Regions from separate parts of the Gordonia cholesterolivorans genome, predicted to be linked through region 1. Evidence: riboswitches for the same ligand, from Rfam matches in the RefSeq annotation. Region 1 holds a riboswitch; the other holds the start of a gene.
What was found. A riboswitch is a leader RNA that binds a small molecule or an ion and turns the genes downstream of it on or off. The one in region 1 is predicted to bind S-adenosylmethionine.
Positions count from the first base shown of each region.

Region 2: another riboswitch for S-adenosylmethionine. It lies ahead of ABFX36_RS08980 (bifunctional o-acetylhomoserine/o-acetylserine sulfhydrylase); the one in region 1 lies ahead of ABFX36_RS11430 (aminotransferase class V-fold PLP-dependent enzyme).

Region 1 is NZ_BAAARB010000011.1:47,539-54,606, forward strand. Features, by position in the region: gene dacB (D-alanyl-D-alanine carboxypeptidase/D-alanyl-D-alanine endopeptidase) at 1-794, opposite strand, end outside; gene ABFX36_RS11415 (inorganic diphosphatase) at 971-1,450, shown strand; gene ABFX36_RS11420 (MDR family MFS transporter) at 1,907-3,601, opposite strand; gene ABFX36_RS11425 (MarR family winged helix-turn-helix transcriptional regulator) at 3,601-4,077, opposite strand; gene ABFX36_RS11430 (aminotransferase class V-fold PLP-dependent enzyme) at 4,231-5,466, opposite strand; SAM riboswitch class IV at 5,484-5,597, opposite strand; gene ABFX36_RS11435 (hypothetical protein) at 5,896-6,471, shown strand; gene ABFX36_RS11440 (isochorismate synthase) at 6,494-7,068, shown strand, end outside.
Region 2 is NZ_BAAARB010000007.1:162,227-169,294, reverse strand. Features, by position in the region: gene ABFX36_RS08985 (NADP-dependent isocitrate dehydrogenase) at 1-726, opposite strand, end outside; SAM riboswitch class IV at 1,091-1,205, shown strand; gene ABFX36_RS08980 (bifunctional o-acetylhomoserine/o-acetylserine sulfhydrylase) at 1,272-2,582, shown strand; gene metX (homoserine O-acetyltransferase MetX) at 2,631-3,791, shown strand; gene ABFX36_RS08970 (nuclear transport factor 2 family protein) at 3,815-4,192, opposite strand; gene ABFX36_RS08965 (DUF3017 domain-containing protein) at 4,235-4,597, opposite strand; gene ABFX36_RS08960 (bifunctional methylenetetrahydrofolate dehydrogenase/methenyltetrahydrofolate cyclohydrolase) at 4,597-5,463, opposite strand; gene ABFX36_RS08955 (TetR/AcrR family transcriptional regulator) at 5,507-6,115, opposite strand; gene ABFX36_RS08950 (cytochrome P450) at 6,237-7,068, shown strand, end outside.

The DNA.
Region 1 (7,068 bases):
ACCCGGACCGTCAACGGTGCCGACTTCACCGAGGCGATCACCGGCGCACCCGACGGGGCCGTGGTCTCGGCGACCGGGCTGTTGAGTCCGAGCGCCTCGGCGAGTGCGCGGCCGGCGGCGAGCGCCGGCTGATCGGTGCGCGGCGAGTACTCGTCGTTCGGCTTGAGTCGGCCGCCGTCGACCATCAGCGACTCGATCGGCGTGATGTCGCCGCCCTCGATGTCCCGACGGTCCCAGGTCTTCTGCATCGTCGGGCCGGTGAACAGCGAGGTGTCGACGGCGATGGACGTGACGTGCCTGCCGCTCCGCTTGATCTGCTCGGCCAGATCGGAGATCCGGCCGGGCGAGGAGTAGAACGACGGCTCGCCCGCAGGCGTCGACGTCAGAGTCGGATCGCCCGCTCCCACCAGGATCGCTTCACCGTTCGCGCCGACGACCACCTCGGTGGTGACGCGCGAATCGTGCGGCAGGGCCAGCAGCACGGCCGATGCGGTGAGGATCTTGGCGTTGGAGGCGGGCACACGTGGTTCGTCGGCGCCCTGCGACCACAGCACTTTGCCGGTCAGCGGGTCGGACACCTGCCCGGTCAGTTTGCCCAGTGCCGGATCCTTCAAGGGCTTCGCCAGTTGCTTTGCGACCCCCGCGGCCGTCGGGACCGGCGCGTTCGGCGACACCGGGACGATGGCCGGGTCCAGCGATGCCGCAGCCGGACGGGCCGGGGTTCCGGGAGGAACCGGATCGGCCCGGTTCTGGTAGAGCCACCAACCGACGCCCGCGCCCGCCACCAGCACCATCACCAGCACGACGATCAGGATCCAGCGCAGCACTCTGCGCGGCCGCCGGGCGGCGGGACTTGTCGGCTGGGCCACGTATCCTCCGGTCTGCGGTCTGCGTTCGACGGTGTTAACAGTATCCTTGACAGCCGTTGAAGCAATTTCCGGACAGTCCGTCAGCAACGCCAGGAGGCAGCATGGAGTTCGAAGTCACCGTCGAGATCCCCAAGGGTGGCCGCAACAAGTACGAGGTCGATCACGAGACGGGCAAGGTCTACCTCGACCGCTACCTGTACACGCCGATGGGCTACCCGGCCGACTACGGCTACATCGACCACACCCTGGGCGAGGACGGCGATCCGCTGGACGCGATGGTGCTGCTCACGGAGTCGGTGTTCCCGGGTGTCATCGTGAAGGCGCGGATCGTCGGCATGTACACGATGACCGACGAGGCAGGCGGCGACGACAAGCTGCTCGCCGTTCCGGCCGGCGACCCGCGCTGGGACCACATCCAGGACATCGACGATGTCAGTGAGTTCGAGCTCAACGCCATCTCGCACTTCTTCGAGCACTACAAGGATCTCGAGCCGGGCAAGGAAGTGACCCCCGGCGGCTGGGTCGGCAAGGCCGAGGCGGCCAAGGTGGCCCAGGCGGCTGTCGACCGCTACCAGGGCTGAGCCCTCCCCGCACAGACCGAAGAGGAGCAGAGCGCACCCGCGCCCTGCTCCTCTTCCGTCTGCGGCTCGTCCCCCGTTTCGACTCGCTGCGCTCGCTCAACAAGCCTGGGGAGAGCCACCCAGCCCCCGGGCTCATCGAGTAAGCGAGCACGCGCATCGAGACCCCACACAGTTTCGACTCGCTGCGCTCGCTCAACAAGCCTGAGAACACTCGCTCAACAAGCCCGCGAACAGCCACCCAGCCCCAGGCTCATCGAGTAAGCGAGCGAGCGCAGCGAGCACGCGCATCGAGACCCCACACAGTTTCGACTCGCTGCGCTCGCTCAACAAGCCTGGTGAGAACGCTCGCTCAACAAGCCTGAGAAAAGCCACCCAGCCCCCAGGCTCATCGAGTAAGCGAGCGAGCGCAGCGAGCACGCGCATCGAGACCCAGCAACACGCAGCGACTCGCTCCGGTCAGTCGGCCGCGACCGGCTTCGGGTCGTCGCTCTTGCTCTCGGGCGACGGCGGGCGGCGGAGCGAGACCTCCGACCACGTCACCGTGCCGATGATCGACAGGATCGACAGGATCGAGACCGACAGGAACACCTTGTCCATCGAGTCCGCGAAGCCGCGCTTGATCGGCTCCGACAACTCCTTCGGAAGCTTCTCGATGACGGAGGTGTCCTTCATCGTCGCCCCGGCGCCGCCGCCGGCACCGGGGTCCTCCGCCGCGGTGATCAACGAGTGACCGAAGGCCGCGACCTGCGGATCATGGCTGGTAGCCGCCTGCTGGACGGCCGCGGTGAACTCAGGAGTGCCCGACGCGTCTTTGAGCTGATCGGCGATGTTGGGGCCCATCGTCGAGAACAGCAGCGAGAAGAAGACCGCGACGCCGAGCGTGCCGCCGATCTGCCGGAAGAAGGTCGCGGTGCCGGTCGCCATACCGGTGTCGCGGACCGGCAGGATGCTCTGCATCGCCAGCATGAGCGGCTGCGTCAGGTTGCCGAGGCCGAAACCGAGTCCGGCTGCCGCCAGCATCACGAGGTACAGCTGGGTCTGCGTGTCGACGAAGTGCAGCAGGAACGACATCGTCGTGATCAGGATGGAGCCGATGATCGGAAACACCTTGTATCGCCCGGTACGCGAGATCAGCTGGCCGGCCATGATGGAACCGATCATCATGCCGGCCACCATCGGCAGCATCTGCAGACCGGCGACCATCGGGCTCGAGCCACGGAGCACCTGGAAGTACTGGGGCAGCATCGAGATACCGCCGAACATGACCGCACCGACGATGAGGGAGACGAGGATGCCCTGTGCGAAGACCCGGTTCTTGAAGACGCGGAGCGGGATGATCGCCTCGTCGCCCATCTTGTTCTCGATCACAATGAACGCGGCGATACCCGCGGCGCCGATCAGGTAACAGATGACGCTGTTCAGCGACGTCCAGCCCCAGTCACGGCCCTGTTCGGCGACGATCAGCAGCGGCGCGACGGCCACCGCGACAGCGGTAGCGCCCCAGTAGTCGGTGCGGTGTCCGGTCAGCTTCTGCTGCGGGTAGTTCAGCACCTTGTAGACCACCACCAGTGCGATGAGGCCGATCGGCACGTTCACCAGGAACACCCAGCGCCAACCGGAGACGCCCAGGATCGAGTTCGCGCCGGCGAGGAAACCGCCGAGCACCGGGCCGAGCACGCTGGACGTGCCGAAGACCGCCAGGAAGTAACCCTGGTACTTGGCGCGTTCCAGCGGTGCGACGATATCGGCGATCGTGGTGATCGCCAGCGTGAACAGACCGCCCGCGCCGAGACCCTGGAGCGCACGGAAGCCGGCCAGCTCGTACATCGACGTCGACATGCTGCACAGGAGCGACCCGATGATGAAGATCGTGATCGCGAGCAGGAAGAACTGCTTGCGTCCGTAGATGTCCGACAGCTTGCCGTAGAGCGGCGTCACGATCGTCGAGGTCACCAGGTAAGCGGTGGTGACCCACGCCTGCAGGTCGTATCCGTGCAGGTCGTCGGCGATGGTGCGGATCGCCGTCGACACGATCGTCTGGTCGAGCGCGGCGAGGAACATGCCGATCATGAGTCCGCTCATGATCGTGAGGACCTGACGATGCGTCAGGTTCCGGCCGGGGAAGTCCGCGGCGGCAGTTGGTGAACTCATCAATCAGCTTTCGTGGTGCAGGGGAAGATTCGGGTTTCGACCGCGTCGACGAACCGGCCGAGGAGGCGGACGAATATCTCGAACTCCTCCGCGGACCAGTCCTCCACGGTTTCGCCGACGAGTCGTCGTCTCGACTCGGCGATCTCGCAGACCTTCTCCCGGCCGTCGTCGGTGAGGACCAGCTGCGACGCACGCCCGTCTTCGGGGTGCGCCTCGCGCCGGACGAATCCTTCCTTCACCAACTGCGCGACGTGCCGACTGGTGGTCGAGGGGTCTGTCACCAGCCGATCGGCGAGGTCGCGCGAGCGCATCGGGCCGTTCCGCAGGACGAAGAGCGCTCGGTACGCGGCGGTCTCGAGTGAGCCATTGCGTTCGTTCCAGATTCCGGTGTGCAGCGCCCGATCCCTGAGCCGCGTGTATCGGCTGAGGGCGACGAACATCTCGTCGAGCTGTTCGGGCGTCGCTTTCACTCTCATCCCTCTTCGTTGCAGTCTGCAATCAACTAATTGCGCTCTGCAAGTATGAGAGGTGCCGGCTCCCGGCCGCAACTGAGAAATTTCGGCATAAATGGACGTACGTCCCGCGCCCGGCGAACCCCACCGCGCCCGCTGTGAAAGCGGACGAGAAATCTACCGCCGCACCAGATCCGACAGCGCTGCCAGCAGACGATCGACATCGTCCGACGACGTCCCGAGACCGAAGCTGGCCCGGACCGCACCGTCGGGGTAGCCCAGCTTCCGCAGCAGCGGATGCGCGCAGAACTTGCCGTCGCGCACGCCGATCCCCCGCGTCACCGACAGATATTCGGCGACACTGCGCGGGGAATGGTTCTCCACGGTGAAGCCGGCGATGCCGACGCGGTCGGCCGCATCGTCGAAGACCCGCAGCGGATGCACGCCGGGCAGCAGCGCCAACCCCTCGTCGAGACGCTGCTGCAACCGGTGCTCGTGATAGCCGATCTCCTCGAAACCGATGTCCTGCAGGGCCTGCGCCGCCGCTGCGAGCGCCACCACCCCCAGCGTGTTGGGAGATCCGGCTTCGTGACGAGCGGCACCGGTGTGCCACGCGACTCCGCCGTCGAGGTCGACGTCGGCGGTGGCGCCGCCGCCGGCCAGGTACGGTTCCGCCGCATCGAGCCAGTCGCCGCGGCCCACCAGCACGCCCGCACCGAACGGCGCGTACAGCTTGTGGCCGGAGAAGACGAGGTAGTCGATGCCCCAGGACGCGATCGAGACGGCGCGGTGCGGGACCAGTTGCGCGGCGTCCACCAGAATGCGCGCGCCGTGCCGATGCGCCGCCGCGGCCAGCCGTCCGATCGGCAGCACCTCGCCGGTCACGTTCGACGCACCGGTGATCGCGAGCAACGCGGCGGGCGCGGCAGCGAGTTCTGCTTCGAGCCGCCCCACCGTCTCTTCGACGGTGCGGGCCGCCGGCACCACGCGAGCACGGCCGGTCCGGGTCCAGGGCAGCAGGTTGGCGTGGTGCTCGATGTCGAGCACCACCACGTCGCCGGGGGTGACGTGCGCGGCGAGATTGACGGCGTCGGTGGTGTTGCGCGTGAACACCACCGCGTCGTCGCTTCGACCGCCGACGAACCGCCGGACGGTCTCCCGAGCCTGTTCGTATCGCGCTGTCGTGACCTGAGAGAGATGGCCCGCGCCCCGATGCACGCTCGCATACTCGGTCAACGCGCCGGAGAGCCGTTCCGCGACAGACACGAGAGCCGGGGCCGATGCCGCGTAGTCGAGGTTCGCGTAGACGGTCTCGCCCCCTGCGGTGGTCGGCACCGTGGTGTCGGCACCGACCACCGGCGCGAGGGGACGAATGGGTGCCGGGCACACGGCCCGGTCGAGGATTGCGGTCATGACACGACTCCAGTAGATCTCCGCACTTGCCGGACGTCGGTCGACGCCGGCCGGGTCGTCACCTGGAGCACCCCACCGCGGTGGAGGGTTGCCGACCGGCCAGCCAGGGCTTCGCACCGGTTCTCGTGACCCGCCGTCAAGGATGCCGGTACGCGTCATTCGCGGAAAGCATTAAAACCACGGCGGGTGTAATCACCGGCGGATCCGCAGTTAGCGTGGTTTCAACATCCCTGTTCAGAAAGGCCTCCCGTGGTTCATCCGTCCGACCCGCAGTATCCGAGCGGCGCTCCCGGCCGGCCCCTGCCACAACCGCCCCTGACACAACCGCCACAGCCGTCGCCGTACGGGCCGCCCCACCGGTACGGACCCGCGCAGCCGCCGTACGCACCGAACCCCTTCCCGCCCGGCCCGTGGCCGCAGCAGCCGCCGGTGAAGGGTCCGAAGCCGATGTTCTTCGGCATCGTGGCGGTGACCGCACTGGTGGTCGCCGGACTGACGACGCTGCTGATCCTCGCCCCCTGGGACTCCGACAGCGACACCGGTGCGGCGCCGGAGACCACGCGGACGTTCGCGCTCAAGGGCGGGACGTCCGTGGAGGTCCGGGTGCCCGCCGGCTGGACCGCCGTCACCGACACCAACGACGGCGCGCCCGTCGTGGTGCTGCGGGCCGCCGACGACGACCGGGTGCTGTCGCAGATGTCCGACGACCTCACCTCGCTCGGCGAATCCGGCTCGGGGACCCCGGTACACACGGTGGTGGTGTTCGCCGACAGTTGCTCCGGAACCGCCTCCGTCGGCGAGTGGAAGACCAAGAGCCGTGACGACTCCGCGAACGGCCACACCGAGCAGTGGCTGTACGCGACCTCGAGCGTCGACGGTCGCACCTGCGTCAACATGTCGGGTGCCGACGCGGGCGCCGACCCCGTCTCCGCCGGATCCGCGGGCCGCGACCTCCTCAAGCGGTTGATCAGGGAGAAGCGCATCACAGCAACGAAGTCCGTCTAGCTCTCGCGGGTAACCTGGCCAGGTGCCTGCCGGTCTGTCGTTTCTGCTGTCGAACACCGATCTCAACGCCCGCGGATTCGGAGTGCGCGCCGCGTTCGGCTCCGTGGCGCAGGCGCGAGAGGCCCTCGCCGCCGGCACCGTCGACTTCGTCGGCGGCGCCCTCGGCTTCGACACCGGCGGTCCCGCATCATTGATCGCCCCCGAACGGGTCGACTTCTCCCCCGCAGCCACTCCCGCGACGGTCGACGGCTCGGTGGTCGCGGAGGTCTCGGTGACCCCGGACTCGGTGCACCGCGAGCGAGTCGTCCGCGCACTCGACGCCATCGCGTCGGGCGCCGCCGAGAAGGTGGTCGTGGCTCGCAGCCTGGGCGCGTCGCTCACCCGGGCCGTCGAGCCTGCCGAACTGATCGGCCGATTCACGGCCACTGCCGGCGGGTCGACGGTGTTCGCCGCCGATCTGAGCGCAGCGCCGGGACACGACGGCAACTGGCTGATCGGCGCGAGTCCGGAACTCCTGCTCCGCAAACGCGGTTCCATCCTCCAATGCGTTCCCTACGCGGGGTCGGCCCCGAAGTTCGACGCCGGAGGCCGTCCCGT
Region 2 (7,068 bases), on a different contig from region 1:
CGCGGCATCGAACTCGGCCTTGAACTCACGCTCGAAGACGTCGGCGAAGATGTCCTTGAACGCGCCGTCGTAGGCCTTGAGGATGGTGTTCTTGGTGGACAGGTACACCGGATAGTTGCGCTGCAGTCCGTAGTTGAACGACGCCCGCGCGAAGTCCTCGATCGACTTGTTGAAGTTGTACATGCCCATCACGACGCCACCCGACTCGGGGATTCGGACGATCTCGTGCTCGATCGGCTCGCTTCCGTCGTCGGGCGTGTAGGTGATGGTGACCGTGCCCGCCGAGGGCACCTTGAAGTCGGTGGCGCGGTACTGGTCGCCGAAGGCGTGACGCCCGACGACCACCGGCTTGGTCCAGCCGGGTACCAGCCGAGGCACGTTCGAGATCAGGATCGGAGCCCGGAAGATGGTGCCGCCGAGGATGTTCCGAATGGTGCCGTTAGGCGATCGCCACATCTTCTTGAGACCGAATTCCTCGACGCGGGCCTCGTCGGGGGTGATGGTGGCGCACTTGACGCCGACACCGTGCTTCTGAATCGCGTGCGCGGCGTCCACCGTGACCTGATCGTCGGTCGCGTCGCGGTTCTCGATCCCGAGGTCGTAGTAATCCAGATCGATGTCGAGGTAGGGGTGGATCAGCTTCTCTTTGATGAACTGCCAGATGATTCGCGTCATCTCGTCGCCGTCGAGTTCGACGACGGTGCCCTCGACCTTGATCTTGCCCATATGGCTCTGTGCCCTCCTCAGCAGTAGACCGCCGGCCACTCGTCCTCAAACGTAATACGGACGGTCGTTCGGCGCGGCGGGCTCCAAACAGAACGCGCGTACTGTTTTAACCAGCATATCCCATGAGCAGCTCAGCGACCGAGCGATCGTGCAAGCACCGCCGCGCCTCCGCAGATCCGCGCCGAATGCCCTGTGCGGCAGCAGTTCTCCTTGAACACCGCGCCGACGCGCCGAGACCGACCGCTCGCACCGGTCGTCGCTTTTGCGCGGTCCTACCACATCGCCCACCGGGTCGACAGATTTACGACCAGGGGCGGTGAAGCCGTTTCAACAGCCGCATCGAGTTGATATATCCTCAGCAACAGGTCATGAGTGTCAGCGCACAGCCCCGGCTTGCTGACCGGCAACCCTCCATCCGCGGTGGGGTGCTCCGGGTGATGACCTGGCTGCGACGGAAGTCGCCGCAGCAAGCGCGGGTCCGAGGGTCGGACCCAACATACGAGGCCCACCCCGGGCCGCCGACCGAAGAAAGAGAATGACGTCTCATGTCTGACGCCGCGAATTGGAGCTTCGAGACCACCCAGGTGCACGCCGGGCAGGTAGTCGACGCGACCGCCAAGACACGCGCACTGCCGATCTACCAGACCACGTCGTACGTGTTCGACAACACCGACCACGCGGCGAACCTGTTCGCGCTCGCCGAGCCGGGCAACATCTACACCCGGATCATGAATCCGACGCAGGACACCGTCGAGCAGCGCCTCGCGGCTCTCGGCGGCGGCGTCGCGGCCCTCTTGGTGGCCTCCGGCCAGGCCGCCACCACCTACGCGATTCAGAACATCGTCGAGGCCGGCGGGCACGTCGTCTCCAGCCCCCGCATCTACGGCGGCACATACAATCTCTTCCACTACACGCTGCCGAAGTTCGGCATCGAGGTCTCGTTCGTCGACGATCCCGACGATCTCGAGTCGTGGAAGTCGGCGATCCGGCCCAACACCCGCGCACTGTTCGGTGAGACCATCGCGAACCCGCACAATCAGGTCCTCGACATCGCCGGAGTGGCGGACGTCGCACACTCGCACAGCCTCCCGCTGATCGTCGACAACACGGTCGCGACGCCGTATCTGCTGAATCCCATCGAGCACGGGGCCGACATCGTCGTGCACTCGGCCACCAAGTACATCGGCGGTCACGGCACCGCGATCGGCGGCGTCATCATCGACGGCGGCACCTTCGACTGGCGCGTCCAGCGCGACGGTGAAGACCTGTTCCCCGGCTTCACAACCCCGGACCCGAGTTACAACGGCGTCGTCTTCGCCGACCTGGGGGCTCCGGCCTACGCGCTCAAGGCGCGCACGCAATTGCTGCGCGACACGGGCGCGGCCATCTCGCCGTTCAACGCCTTCCTGCTGGCTCAGGGCATCGAGACGCTGAGCCTGCGCGTGGAGCGCCACGTCTCCAATGCACAGAAGGTGGCCGAGTTCTTGGAGGCCAACGACCAGGTCACCTCGGTCTCGTACGCCGGTCTCAAGTCGTCGCCGTACTACGAACGGGCGCAGAAGCTGCTGCCGAAGGGCGCCGGCGCGGTCATCGGATTCGAGATCGAGGGCGGCGTCGAGGCGGGCAAGGCCTTCGTGAACGCGCTGACCCTGCACAGCCATGTCGCCAACATCGGCGACGTCCGCTCGCTGGTGATCCACCCCGCGTCCACCACGCACAGCCAGCTCTCCCCGGAGGAGCAGCTGGCCGCCGGTGTGACGCCCGGTCTAGTCCGGCTCGCCGTGGGCATCGAGGGCATCGACGACATCCTCGCCGACCTCACCACCGGGTTCGCCGCGGCAGCGCGAGTCAAGTAGCCGTTGTCTCGTCCACTGCCGTTGTCTCGTCTACTGAAGGGAGGCCAGGTGTCGGTCAGTATCGACCCGGCCACGACGGTGAGCGACCCCGACTGGGCCACCCGTCCGGACGGAGCTCAGGTCAGCGTCTCGATCGGCGATCTGACTCTCGATTCGGGGGCCACGCTGGCCGACGTCACCGTCGCCTTCCAGAAGTGGGGCACGCCGACGGCGGCCCGGGACAACATCGTGTTGGCGCTGCACGCGCTCACCGGTAACTCGCACGTCGCCGGCCCGGCCGACGATCAGTTCTCGATGACCGGATGGTGGGACGGACTGATCGGGCCGGGCTGCGCGGTCGACACCGACGAATGGTGCGTGTTGGCGCCGAACGCGATCGGCGGCTGCTTCGGCTCCACCGGTCCCGGCTCCCTCGCTCCCGACGGCAGGCCGTGGGGGTCACGCTTCCCGCGGCTCACCGTTCGCGACCTCGTCCGGTCGGAGTCGCTCGCGCTGGAGGCACTCGGCATCAGCCGTCTGGCCGCCGTCGCGGGCGGCTCGATGGGCGGTGCCCGTGCCCTCGAATGGGCCGTCACCCACCCCGACGCGGTCGGCGCCGCGCTGGTGCTGGCGGTGGGCGCGCGGGCCAGCGCCGATCAGATCGGCACGCAGACCACCCAGATCGAGGCGATCAAGTCCGATCCCGCGTGGCAGGGCGGCGACTACTACGGGACCGGCCGCTCCCCCAGCACCGGAATGGGTATCGCGCGCCGAATCGCGCATCTGAGCTACCGGAGCGACCGCGAACTCGACCAGCGTTTCGAGAACCGCCCCCAGGGGGAGGAGAACCCGCTGGTCGACGGCCGCTACTCCATCGCCAGCTATCTGGAGCACCAGGCCGAGAAGCTCAAGCGGCGCTTCGATCCGGGCGCCTACGTGGTGCTCTCGGATGTCCTCAACAACCACGACGTCGGCCGCGACCGCGGCGGCGTCGCGGCGGCCCTGGCCGGATGCAGCGTGCCGACCGTCGTCGGCGCGATCGACTCCGACCGGCTGTATCCGCTGTACCAGCTCGAGGAGATCGCCCGCGAGCTCGGCGACTGCGTCGGCGGGCTGCACGTGATCCGCTCCGACGCCGGCCACGACGGATTCCTCACCGAGTTCGAGCCGATCCGGGAACTCCTCGCGAAGACGATGGACGTCGCGCGCCTGCGGCGGTCGGCGGACTGAGCCGCACCCCGCAGCGCTCACTCTCACAGTTCCGTCGAGGCCACCCAGTACTCGGTGAACCGTCCGTCACGGACGCTCAGGATGTCGTTGCCCGTCAGATACGAGATCTGGCCGTCGGACGTCGTACCCTGACCTGCCCACCGCCCGGCCACGTAGCCGTCGGCGGCGAACGGCCCGACCTCCACCTCGAAGACCAGGTCCCGGTAGGTGGCTTTCGTGGCGTCGACCAGTGCGGCGAGCTTGCCGGGACCGGCGACCTCCGCGCTCGGCCAGTGTCCGAGGAAGTCCTCGCTCACCAGTTCCTCGGCGACCGCCTTGAGACGTTCGCGGTCGGTCGGCCCGTTCCACAATTCATCGATCCAGCGGCGATACAGATCGCATGCGTCGGCAGATTCGGTCATGCCTCAACCGTGACACATCACGGCGCCGACCCGGCGGAGGTGCTATGCGGTTCCGAGCGAGTCGATCGATGTGGCGAGCCACAGCACGGTGCCGCCGAGCGCCGCCATGGCGCAGATGTCGAAGACGCGGCTGCGCACCTGCAGGAGGCCGACGCGATTCGCCGGAAGGAACGCACGGAACACCGCGCCCAGGAGCATCGCCGAGCCGAAGACGAATGCCCCGCGTCGCCAACGGTCGATCAGCACCAGCAGCGCCGCGACGGCGATCACCGCCAGAACGGTGTAGTAGGGCACGTTGGCGATGAAGCCGTGCAGCTTGCGGGCACGGCGCATCGATTCCACCCGTTCCGAGTCGACCGGGACGGGCCCGTCGTGCGCAGCACCCCCGGACGCCTCGGCCGCCATCACTTGCTCTCGAGGTCCGCCAGCTGAGCTTCGGCGCGCTCGACGACGTTCGCCAGCAGGAATGCGCGCGTCAGCGGACCGACGCCGCCCGGGTTGGGCGACACCGCGCCGGCGACCTCCCAGACGTCGGGGTGCACGTCGCCGGTGAGTCCCGCCTCGGTGCGGCTGACGCCGACGTCGATGACGGCGGCACCCGGCTTCACCATGTCGGCCGTGATCAGGTGCGGCACGCCGGCTGCCGCGACCACGATGTCGGCGCGGCTCACCTCGGCCGCGAGGTCGCGGGTACCGGTGTGGCACAGCGTGACCGTCGCGTTCTCGCTCCGGCGGGTCAGCAGCAGGCCGATCGGTCGGCCGATGGTGACGCCGCGGCCGACCACGGTGACGCGCGCGCCGTCGAGCGGGATGTCGTAGCGGCGCAGCAGGTGGATCACGCCGCGCGGCGTGCACGGCAGGGTCGACTCCTTACCGAGCACGAGGCGGCCGAGGTTGATCGGATGCAGACCGTCGGCGTCCTTCTCCGGTGCGATGCGCTCGAGCGCCGCGTTCTCATCGAGATGCTTGGGCAGCGGCAGCTGCACGATGTAGCCGGTGCACGCGGGGTCCGCGTTGAGTTCGTCGATCGCGGCGTTCAGCTGCTCGGTGGTCGCGTCGGCCGGGAGATCCTTGCGGATCGACGCGATGCCGACCTTGGCGCAGTCGGAGTGCTTGCCCTTCACGTACGAGTGCGAACCCGGGTCGTCGCCGACGAGCACTGTTCCCAGTCCGGGAGTGATCCCGGCTGCGTTGAGCCGCGCCACGCGGGCGCTCAGATCGGTGAAGATCTCGTCGCGGGTGAGTTTGCCGTCCAGTCGAATCGCCGTCACGGGTCTCTATTGTTCCACTATCCCCGCCGATCGCGCGTACCCCCTAGTCGACGGCGCGCGCAGCGGCCGTGCCGCCGACCAGGGCGACGCACGCCGCCACCGCCGGCTCCTCGAGCGAGCTCAGCGGAAGGCCGCGTTCGATCGTCGATGCCGCGAGTTCCCGAATGCCTCCCCAGACGATCACCGCGGTCTCGCGAGACATCGGCGGGATGCCCGCGGCGTGGAACCGGTCCGTGCCGGTCAGGCGTGCCATCAGAGCCGTGAACGCCTCCAGCGAAGCGAGCTGCACCGCACGGGCCGCGTCACCGAGAGCCGGCAGTTCCCGAATCCAGCTGCGCGTGGTGCCGGGATTCGATTCGCACACCGTGATGTATGCGTGCACCGCCTGTCGCACCTGCGCCGGCCACGCGGACGCCGGGTCGACGGCCGTCTCGATTGCCGCCAGCAGTTCTACGTTGACGGCGCCCAGCAGTTCTACGTAGCACTCCTGCTTGTCTGCGAACTCGGCGTAGAAGGAACGTTTCGACGTGCGTGCCACACGCACGATGTCGGCGATGGTGGTCGCTTGGTAGCCGCGATCGGTCAGGCACTGGCGCATCGCGTCGAGCAGCCGCCCGCGGACGGTCGGGCTCTCCTGCGCGGTCGTCGGCATCTCCCACCTCACGGGTCCCCTTGGCAAGTTCGGTACTTCATCGTACCGTTGGTACCGACCGGTACCAGGCGGTGACGCGGACGCGTTCCGCCGGTGCCCGCTCTCGAGAAAGGACGATGTCGTGGATCTCCAAGTCTCCGATCCGGAACGCACACGCGCCGACGGGCCGCACCGTCTTCCACCCGGCCCTCGACTGCCGCGCGCGGTGCAGGGTGCCGGATTCCTCGTCGACCGACGCCGATCCCTGCGCTGGATCGCGCACCGCTACGGCGACGCCGCCGCGCTGTCCCTTCCGTTCTTCGGCGAGACCGTGCTGATCAGCGATCCGGCGATGGCCAAGCAACTGTGCATGGCGAAGTCGGACACCGTCGTCAACGTCCGGCCCAACCTCGGGCGCACTCTGGGCCGCGGTTCGATGTTCGCACTCGACGGCGACGAGCACCGGCGCCGGCGGCGTCTGCTCACTCCGCCGCTGCACGGGCGGCGAATCAAGGAGTACGAGGCGATCGTCGCGCAGGAGTTCGCCTCGGAGGCGTCGCGCTGGCCGGTCGGACGTCCGTTCGCGACGCTGGAGCCGATGATGCGGATCACGCTGAACGTCATCCTCCGCGCGGTGTTCGGGGCGCAGGGCAGCGGACTCGACGCGCTTGCCGACCTCATGCCTCGGTTGGTGACGAACGGGTCGCGGCTCGCCACACTTCCCGAACTGCCGCGGTTGGGAGGAAAGGCCAACCCGCGCAACCGATTCGACGCCGAGCGCGCCGAGTACGACGCAGTCATCTCGCCGTTGATCACTCAGGCCCGCGCTGACGCCCACCTCGCCGAGCGCAACGACATCCTCGCGCTGATGGTGCAGAGCAGCTACGACGACGGCACAGTCATGTCCGACGCGGAGATCCGCGACGAACTGCTGACCCTGCTCGCCGCCGGTCATGAGACCACCGCGACCACGC